One region of the Butyricicoccus intestinisimiae genome, then DNA from elsewhere that is predicted to be linked to it. Evidence: riboswitches for the same ligand, from Rfam matches in the RefSeq annotation. Region 1 holds a riboswitch; each other region holds the start of a gene.

Region 1 (3,278 bases):
AAGCGGTAGCGGTAACGAGAACTACGGTATCGCCGTAGCGAACCAGAGCGGAACCATTTGCCAGCTGTGCAACCTTGCCGGTCTCAACAGTCAGCTCGCGGCCTGCGAACGTGGTCTTAAACACGCGCGCTTCATCAAATGACTTATGGGTAATCGTCGTCATAACTGTCTCCTATCTTAATAAAATTCTTCGTTTTTTCGGAAAGGCCGACAGTCCTTCAAGCACTTGAAGCAGATGTGGCAGCACGTCCACACTTCCTTCAACTGCTCAAGGAATTGCCGTCCAGTCCATTCCTTCATAAACGGGCAGAGAGGACGACCGCAGCGCGTGCGGCCTTCCTCTCTCATGAACAAGTACTTACTTTCTGATGCCGAGCTTAGCGATGATAGCTCTGTAACGCTCGATGTCCTTCTTCTTCAGGTAAGCGAGCATGTTGCGGCGCTGACCAACCATCTTCAGCAGGCCACGACGGGAATGGTTGTCGTGCTTGTGCTCCTTCAGATGCTCGGTGAGCTGCTTGATGCGCTCGGTCAGGATTGCGATCTGTACTTCCGGAGAACCGGTGTCGGTCTCGTGGGTACGGTTTGCAGCAATAACTTCAGCCTTCTGTTCTTTGCGGATCATAATTAGACACCTCATAATATAATATAGTTTGTAGCTTTCCGCACACCGGGCAGCGGCTCAGGTGTAAGGACACGGTCAAACGTGTCCGGTATCCAGACTGCTCAGTGAGGGGGATACGCTAACTACTGCATCATATCACACGGCACGCCGTTTGTAAAGTAAAAATTTTCGGAAAATTTTCCTGTATTTTGTACATGTCATTTTTTTCGTCCGCCGCGAGGCGTCTTGTTTCATTTTGCAGCGCATTCATACAGATTGTACAAGTTTTTTTGCGAATTTCCGCTGTTTTTTTACCGTCCAATTGCAATTTTTCCATGCAGTCTGTATTTGCGAAATCCTGCATTTTCCGTCGAACACAATCCAAGTCTCCGCATTTTCTGCATGTGCAGAAAATGCTTCCTGCACGCATTGTATACTTGCACAGTTGCCCGCCAGATGGCTGTGATTTGTTTCATGAAATTTGTATCTTTTCAGGAAGATGAGGCAATGCTATAATACATCCATCAACAACAGGCAAGTCACTGAGCAATCAGTGCTGTGTCTACTCTCCGTGCTCTCCGCACGGATTCCTCTTTTTCTCTTTTCTGAAATGAAAACACATGGCGGGGGCTGTGCAATCGTGCGGCCTGGATGTCATGTGTTTTTCTTTTGCCTTTTTTATACATTCTTGCATTTTTCCTGCTGTATTTGTCTATTTCCTCTTTTTTACATTGACATTCTTCCGTATTTTTGCTACAATAATACCAATTTACAGGGGAACTACCGTATGTCCGTTCGGGCATCGAGTTGAGAAGGTTAAAACCTGACCCTTTGAACCTGTCGGTTAACACCGTTGTAGGAAGTAAAGGTATTTCGGATACTGAATCCAGATATGCATTGATTTCCTGCGAAATCAGTGCATTTTTTTGTTTCCTACGTTGTTCCCACGTTTCTTTTAGGAGGATCAGCATGTACAAAACACAGATTGAAGCAGCCAAGCAGGGGATTATCACCCCGCAGATGGAAGTTGTCGCAAAGAAGGAAAATATTGACGCAGAAGTTCTGCGCGACCGCATTGCCCGCGGCACTGTCGTCATTCCGGCGAACCGCAACCACACGTCCTTGTCTCCGGAAGGCATCGGCGAAGGTCTGAAGACCAAAATCAACGTCAATCTCGGTATTTCCGGCGACTGTCATGATTATGAAGAGGAATTCAAAAAGGTTCGCATGTCCATTGATTACGGCGCAGAGGCAATTATGGATCTGTCCAATTACGGCAAGACCCACACCTTCCGTCAGGAACTGATTGATATGTCTCCGGCGATGATCGGCACGGTTCCGATGTATGACGCCGTTGGCTATCTGGAAAAAGATCTGAAGAGCATCGAAGCAAAGGATTTTCTGCGCGTCGTCGAAGCGCACGCTAAGACCGGCGTAGACTTTGTGACCATTCACGCAGGCATCAACCGCAAGACCATTGATACCTTCAAGCAGACCAAGCGTCTGACCAACATTGTATCGCGCGGCGGCTCTCTGCTGTTCGCATGGATGGAAATGACCGGCAACGAAAACCCGTTCTACGAGTATTTCGATGAGCTGTGCGACATTCTGCACGAATATGACGTCACCATCAGCTTGGGTGATGCCATGCGTCCGGGTTCCAACCACGACTCCACAGATGCCAGCCAGATTACCGAGCTGATTGAGCTGGGCATCCTGACCAAGCGCGCTTGGGAAAAGAACGTACAGGTCATGATCGAAGGTCCTGGCCACATGGTGCTCAATGAAATCAAGGCGAATATGGAAATTGAAAAGCGTCTGTGCCACGGTGCGCCGTTCTATGTTCTCGGTCCAATCGTAACCGATATTGCTCCGGGTTATGACCATATCACTTCCGCAATCGGCGGTGCGATTGCAGCGACATACGGTGCTGACTTCCTGTGTTATGTCACACCGGCAGAGCATCTGCGTCTGCCGGACGTCAATGACGTAAAGGAAGGCATTATTGCCTCCAAAATCGCAGCGCACGCCGCAGATATGGCAAAGGGCATCCCGCACGCCCGCGACATCGACAACAAGATGAGCGATGCGCGCCGCCGTCTGGACTGGGACGAAATGTTCGACCTCGCCATTGACGGGGAAAAAGCACGCAAATACTTCGAATCCAAGCCGCCTCAGGATCGTCACACCTGCTCCATGTGCGGCAAGATGTGCGCAATGCGCACCACCAACTATATTCTGGAAGGCAAGGATGTCTCCCTGCTCTCCTCCAGCGAAAAGTAAGCCTCTTTATTTTTCTTCTCATATCATCTATATATGCGAAAACCTCCCGTGTAAAAACGGGAGGTTTTTGTGTTACATCGCGATTTCTCCCAAGAAAGCCTGCCCTCTCTGTCGCTGCGCGACATCTCTCCCAGAGGGAGAGACGAGTGGGTCTGTGCGCAATAAAAACTAAATCACATATTGTCCGTCAATCCCAAAATATAATCCGTCGAAGTCTGATAAAATCTCGCCAGACGAATCAGCACATCTGTCGGTATATCGCGCAAACCGCGCTCATATCGACAATACTGCGGCTGTTTCATGTCCAGAAAATCCGCCACCTGTTTTTGCGTCAAATCATGATCTTCACGCAATTCTCGTAATCTTTTATAATAATTATTCATGAATTGCT
Region 2 (3,278 bases), on a different contig from region 1:
ATCACGCTGCATGTACAAACCGGTGTAGGCTTATATATTGAAAGCACAGAGAAAAATTGGCGGCGCGCGCGCATCGAACACATTGCGGCGTTTCATGCAGATGCAGTGATGATCTATTTCTCTGCGCCGGAGCGCAATGAGCCGCCGATGCTGTTTCGTGTTCTTTCGCGGGAAGAACAGCTCAGCCTGCTGTCTATTTTGCGACGGGCGCAAAGCTATCAGGAGATTTGCCTGACAGACGAAGGCTTTCTGCGCGTATATCTGTGTGCGGGGCTGATGCTTCGGCGCATTCGTCAGGGGTATCCGCTGCAGTTGGAGCGGGAAGAACTGGAACGACTGCAACGGCTTCCGGAATATGCTATGGCGGAGCATGTGACGGATATGCTGCGGGAACACAGTGAGATTGCACCGGATGCCGCGGAAATCGGATTTTTGGCCATGTATTTTGCAAACAGCGACACCATGCCGAAACAAAATCTCGCTGCATCAGCGACGGGAGAGCTGCACCGGCTGTATTTGGCGCAGCGCATCATCGGTGCGGCACAGCGCGAATTGCAGCTGCATTTTGAGGCGGATGAACAGCTGTTAGAAGGACTTTACAGCCATTTGCAAGCGACATGCAGCCGTCTGCGGCTGGGAAGTCCGATTGAAAACCCGCTGACGCAGGAAATGATAGAGCTGTATCCTACTTTATATGCAGCGGCAGACAATGCTTGCGCGGTATTGAAGGAAATTTTAGAGATAGACAGCGTTCCGCCGGAAGAATGTGCGTATATTGCGATGCATTTGGGCGCGGCCATGGAGCGGATGCAGGAGAAATCGCAAAATATCTCCGCCGTGGTCGTGTGTCCGGTCGGCATGAGCGGCGCCAGTCACTTGGCGGCAGAAATTACGCGCCGATTTCCTCGGATTGCTGTGCACCGTATCGTCAGCGCGATCGACATTGACACACGGCAGCTGCGGCGTGAAGGCATTGACTTGATTGTTTCCACCATTGATTTGTCACTTTCGTATCCGGTGGTGCGTGTCAGTACGCTGCTCAATCGGCGGGATTTTACCCGCATTGATGCGGCGCTGACGATGGCGATTCAGCGAAAGCAGGAGATACGGGCGGCGCAGCATCCCATGGCGCAGCGGAAAGATGCGGCATTTATTGCACGATTCAGTGATGAAATGCTGCGCCTGACGGAAGAAATTCCGTGGCATCAAATTCCAAGCATCCAGCATGTGGAGGAGTTGGCGTATTATGCTGCGCGCATGATGATTTCGGACGATATTGCGGCAAATCAGCTGGAGCAGCAGCTTGTGCATCAGGTGCATCAGGCGGACAGCTATTTGCAGCCGTATCGAAGGTTGTTTCTCTGCTGTCAGTCGGAATATGTCAAACACTGCTGCATGGGATACTTACAGGTAAACATGCCGTATGCGTGGAACGGGCAGGATGCTGTCGAAGGCTGTCTTGTGCTGCTCGTGCCGGAGAAGGATGCAACGGGCGCGGCGGCGTATCTGATGCACAGAGCGTGTGCGGCATTGCTGCGCGGCAGAGAATATTTGCAGGACATGCAGCGTGGAGAAAAATCGGCGTTTGCACAGCGTCTGGAGCGCGATTTGCTGCAATGCTATGCCAATATTGTGCGGCAGCATTTGCCGGAATAGCGGGAACAAAAAAACTGTTGCCTTCGGGCAACAGTTTTTTCTTGACGGAAAGAGACAAAGAGAATATAATAAATTGAACGAAACGGGGGAGCTTGTGCGAGCAGGCTGAGAGTAGGCGAAAGCCTTGACCCTTAACCTGATTTGGATAATGCCAACGTAGGAAGATGTTTTTTTGACTTGCGCATCGGGTTACCGAATGCGTTTTTTTTTGAAAAAATCTTGTCGTTTCGTTTTTAAGCGGTCGATTGGGGGCACCACCTTCCGCCGCTATACAAAATCAATGACTGTGAAAGGAGACAAGTTCACAATGAAAACAGCATTGACAATCGCAGGAAGTGATTCCTGCGGAGGCGCTGGAATTCAAGCAGACATTAAAACGATGACCGCCAATGGCGTATATGCCATGAGCGCCATCACCGCATTGACTGCACAGAATACCACCGGCGTAACAGGTATCATGGAGGTAACTCCGGACTTTTTGCGGGAACAGCTGACCGATGTGATTGAGGACATTTGGCCGGATGCCGTAAAAATCGGCATGGTTTCCTCCAGCGGACTCATTCAAGTCATCGCGGATACCATTGAAACCTATCAGCTCAAAAATGTCGTTGTCGATCCGGTTATGGTTGCGACAAGCGGCGCAAAGCTCATCAGCGATGAGGCCATTGAGACGTTGAAAACGCAGCTGATTCCGAAGGCGACTGTCATCACGCCGAATATTCCGGAGACGGAAGTGCTGTTCGGCAAGAAGATCACCAGCGCCGAGGATATGATTGCAGCGGCAAAATGGATTAGCGAGACCTATCACTGCGCGGTACTGTGCAAGGGCGGACACAATATGAATGACGCCAACGATCTGCTGTATCGAGACGGCGGCTATCAGTGGTTCAAGGGAAAGCGCATCGACAACCCGAACACCCACGGCACTGGCTGCACGCTTTCCAGCGCGATTGCATCCAATCTCGCAAAGGGCATGAATTTAGATGACGCCGTGGATTGCGCGAAGAGATATATTTCTGGCGCATTGGCGGCGATGCTGGATCTCGGCAAGGGCAGTGGTCCGATGAATCACGCGTTTGCAGTGGAAGGCACATATTAAATCATTTTATTCAGGGAGTAAGCAAGATATATTATGGATATGAAGTGGAAGTTAAAAGACATTTTGATGGTTGCCATCGTGGGCGTCCTGTTCTCGTTCCTGTTTTTGGGTGCTGATTACGTGGGCGCCGCTCTGACGGCGGCGTTGACGCCGATGGGTCTGGGCGCACTTGGCTACCAGTTTATTTATGGCATCTGGTTTATGGCTGCAACCTTTGCAACCTACGTGATTCAGAAGCGCGGCGTCGGTATCATCGCAGAAATGCTGGCAGCAGTCATTGAAGTTATGATGGGCGGCATGTTTGGTCCGATGACGCTGGTTACCGGTTTTTGTCAGGGTCTGGGTTGCGAGATCGGCTTTGCGATCTTCCGTTATAAGAAGTTCGGCTGGTCTTCGATGATTCTCAGCTCGATTATTTGTGCGGTATTTACGTTTATCGTTCCGGAATATTTCGCATACGGTTACAGCGCATATGCACTGCCGATTCTGATTGCAGCACTGGCAATTCGCGTTGTCAGCTCGA
Region 3 (3,278 bases), on a different contig from region 1:
GGCGGTGTTGGACATGACAGCAGCGCAGCCCATTTCCATTGCCTCACATGCCTGACTCGGCTTGCCGATGCCTGCGTCTACAATAATCGGCAGATCAATCTCGTCTACGAGAATCTGAATGAATTCCTTGGTGACAAGACCCTTGTTGGTGCCAATCGGTGCGCCGAGCGGCATAACAGCAGCGGCTCCGGCATTGACGAGATCACGCGCTGCGTTGAGATCCGGATACATGTACGGCAGAACGACAAAGCCTTCCTTTGCCAAAATTTCGGTTGCCTTGATGGTCTCATAGTTGTCCGGCAGCAGATACTTGGACTCGTGAATACATTCAATTTTAATAAAATTGCCGCAGCCGACTTCGCGAGCCAGACGAGCAATGCGGACAGCTTCTTCTGCATTGCGGGCACCGGAGGTGTTCGGCAGAAGGGTGACGCCTTCCGGAATGTAATCCAGAATGTTGTCAATGCTGCCGAGCGTTGCACGGCGCAGTGCCAGCGTGACAATCTGCGCACCGGCGTATTCTACAGCTGCCTTGATGAGATCCAGAGAGTATTTGCCGGAACCGAGAATAAAGCGGGAAGTAAATTCGTGTCCGCCAAGGGTAAATGTATCAGCCATGATAAAAAGTTCTCCTTTGTTTCAATAAAAAATATAAAAAATCAATGAGCTTACGGTTCTTCGATGCCGAGCAGCAGACGAAGAACCATATTTGCCTCATGTCCGGCGCAGACGGTGACGCGCGGGGACATCAGACCGATGCCGTTTGCGGCGGCAGTTTCGCCATCGCCGCAGACATATAAGCGAGACATGCGCTTGCGGGTGACGATGGTGTTGGACGAGCCGTAGCCCGCCATGCCGGAGCCGGATACAATGCGAATGGTTTCAGACTCGCTGAGCAAGGTGGAAACCAGTTCCGCCTTGCAAACCGGATTGTCAAACGCTTCGCATACCACATCACAGTCTGCAAACAGATCCATCGCGTTTTCCGCAGTGATGCGGACAGTATGTGTTTCTACCGAGATGAACGGATTGATCTGATGAATCAGAGAGGCGGTCGCCTCGGTTTTGTACTGACCAAGATGGGAGACAAAATAATTTTGCCGGTTGAGATTGCTCGGCTCGACAATGTCGAAATCTGCGAGCACGAGCTGACCGACACCGGTACGCGCGAGCATAGCGGCGATATTGGAGCCAAGTCCGCCGAGACCGGCGATGCCGACGCGGGCGCGGCGCACGGTTTCGTGCACTTTTGGCGAATGCCGCGCCGCCATCATGTGTTCCAGTACATCGCGCGGCGGCAGCACGCCTTTTTCAATCAGGGTGATGCTGTCGCCGTCCGCTAAGATACAGTTTTCACTGGTCTGAAATCCATTGCGAATGGTGACGGAGGCGGTCGGCTGCAGCTGGTTTGCTGCGTCCTGCAGACCGATGCCGTCGGGCAATTGTACCGGCTTTCCGTTGCAAATGATGTGAAGCATATCAGCCGCCTCCTACAAAGCATACGATTTCCACTGCGTCTGCGTCGTGCAGTGCAAAGGTGTCGTACTGTGCTTTCGGGACAATGGCGCCGTTTACTTCAACCGCAATACGGGTGAGCGGGTAGCCCTCTTGTTCCAGAAGGGTGCGAACTGTCATACCCTCGGTCGCAGAAACCGTGTTGCCGTTTACTTTCATGGGGTTATTCCTCCTTTTGCTGCAAGATAGACATGAAAAAAGACCATCGACTTTGGAAGTCGTGGTCTTACAGGTGCTGATCTTGTTCAAAACTAGTAAATAACCTCGAAACTCCCTACGTCGGTACTAACCGGACAGGTTCAATGAGTAAGGAGGCAATATCTCCACTCTCAACCGCTTCGCGCGGGTCCCCAGTTCGAACAAAGTCTTCAATTGTCTTTTCGTGAGCATTATACGACAGAGAAACCAACTTGTCAATCATTTTTTTTCACAGCGGTTCACAAAGACATCTGGGCATCGGTTGACGAATATGCGCAAAAATGTTAAACTGAACCTAGGAAAATGGGTATTTTTTGTGGAAAAGGAGAAACTATGACGTACACGATTGAAAATGAAAAATTTTCCGTCAGCATCGACAGCAAGGGCGCCGAGCTGTGCTCGATGCGTTCGAAAAAGACCGGCATAGAATATGTCTGGCAGGCAGACCCGCATGTTTGGGCGCGGCACGCGCCGGTGCTGTTTCCGATTGTCGGCCGTCTCAAAGACAAAACGTATACAGTCGGCGGAAAAGAATATCACATCACCCAGCACGGCTTTGGCAGAGATTTGGAATTTGCCTGCACCGAGCAGACAGATACCACGCTGGCATTTACGCTGATGCCAAATGAATATACCAAACCGATGTATCCATTTGATTTTGCGTTTACCGTTCGGTATGTGCTGGAGGGAAATACGCTGCAAAAACAGCACATCACGGCCAATCATGGCGATACCGAGATGTACTATGAAGTCGGCGGGCACGATGCGTATAACGTTGCGTTGGAACCTGACGAAATCATGGAAGATTATTACCTGGATTTTGGCTCCGGTGATGCGATTTATCCGCTCATCAATGATGAGAGCCTTATGATTACCAAGAACAAGCGCACGGTACCGCTGCAGGACGGCAAGCTGTTTTTGTCCGGCGGGCTGTTTGAGCTGGATGCGCTGATTTTGGATGACTGCGTTCGGCGCGAGGTCAGCATCCGCAGCAAAAAATCAAACCATGTCATTTCTATGAAATTTGATGATTTCCCATATTTGGGCATTTGGAGCAAATATACCGGCTCTGACACAAACTACGTCTGCATCGAGCCGTGGAGCACGCTGCCGGATGCAAATTATCTGGATCATGCGTTGGAAAATAAGGTCGGCGTGCGCAAGCTCGCACCAAAGAGCAGCGAAACGCTGACGTTTGAAACCACGATTGAGGAATAAAAAAGCAGGAACTGCACGGGCAGTTCCTGCTGAACAATCAAAACGGTTTACTTGGCGCGATACATGGCGGACAGGCGGGTGTGCGACAGCACATGGCCGCGCAGACCGTGGATCAGTTCGTTGAGATAGAAGCCTGGCTTCAGATTCAACTTGCAGTCCAGCGCGTAGACGGACAGATCGTACTGATGCTCCTTGTCCGGAGGCGCCATGCCGCCGTAGCGCGACGCTTCTTCGATGGACTCGTCGGATGCCACGCTGTGGAAGCTGGTGCAGCCCTGAATCAAAGAAGGATCGTGCCGGCTGGCGTCTTCCGGCAGCTCGGTGACGGTCAGATCGCACAGTGCCCA

What was found. A riboswitch is a leader RNA that binds a small molecule or an ion and turns the genes downstream of it on or off. The one in region 1 is predicted to bind thiamine pyrophosphate.
Region 2: another riboswitch for thiamine pyrophosphate. It lies ahead of thiD (bifunctional hydroxymethylpyrimidine kinase/phosphomethylpyrimidine kinase); the one in region 1 lies ahead of thiC (phosphomethylpyrimidine synthase ThiC).
Region 3: another riboswitch for thiamine pyrophosphate. It lies ahead of thiS (sulfur carrier protein ThiS); the one in region 1 lies ahead of thiC (phosphomethylpyrimidine synthase ThiC).

What each region holds. Positions count from the first base shown of each region.
Region 1 covers NZ_JAHLQI010000003.1:164,268-167,545, forward strand. Annotated here, with positions in the region: gene KQI75_RS07305 (polyribonucleotide nucleotidyltransferase) at 1-163, opposite strand, end outside; gene rpsO (30S ribosomal protein S15) at 359-625, opposite strand; TPP riboswitch at 1,368-1,483, shown strand; gene thiC (phosphomethylpyrimidine synthase ThiC) at 1,574-2,887, shown strand; gene KQI75_RS07320 (helix-turn-helix domain-containing protein) at 3,061-3,270, opposite strand; gene KQI75_RS13765 (helix-turn-helix domain-containing protein) at 3,267-3,278, opposite strand, start outside.
Region 2 covers NZ_JAHLQI010000001.1:537,991-541,268, reverse strand. Annotated here, with positions in the region: gene KQI75_RS02760 (BglG family transcription antiterminator) at 1-1,656, shown strand, start outside; TPP riboswitch at 1,731-1,836, shown strand; gene thiD (bifunctional hydroxymethylpyrimidine kinase/phosphomethylpyrimidine kinase) at 1,964-2,755, shown strand; gene KQI75_RS02750 (ECF transporter S component) at 2,789-3,278, shown strand, end outside.
Region 3 covers NZ_JAHLQI010000006.1:4,738-8,015, forward strand. Annotated here, with positions in the region: gene KQI75_RS10570 (thiazole synthase) at 1-618, opposite strand, end outside; gene thiF (sulfur carrier protein ThiS adenylyltransferase ThiF) at 669-1,478, opposite strand; gene thiS (sulfur carrier protein ThiS) at 1,480-1,674, opposite strand; TPP riboswitch at 1,769-1,878, opposite strand; gene KQI75_RS10585 (aldose 1-epimerase family protein) at 2,047-2,931, shown strand; gene KQI75_RS10590 (YbhB/YbcL family Raf kinase inhibitor-like protein) at 2,979-3,278, opposite strand, start outside.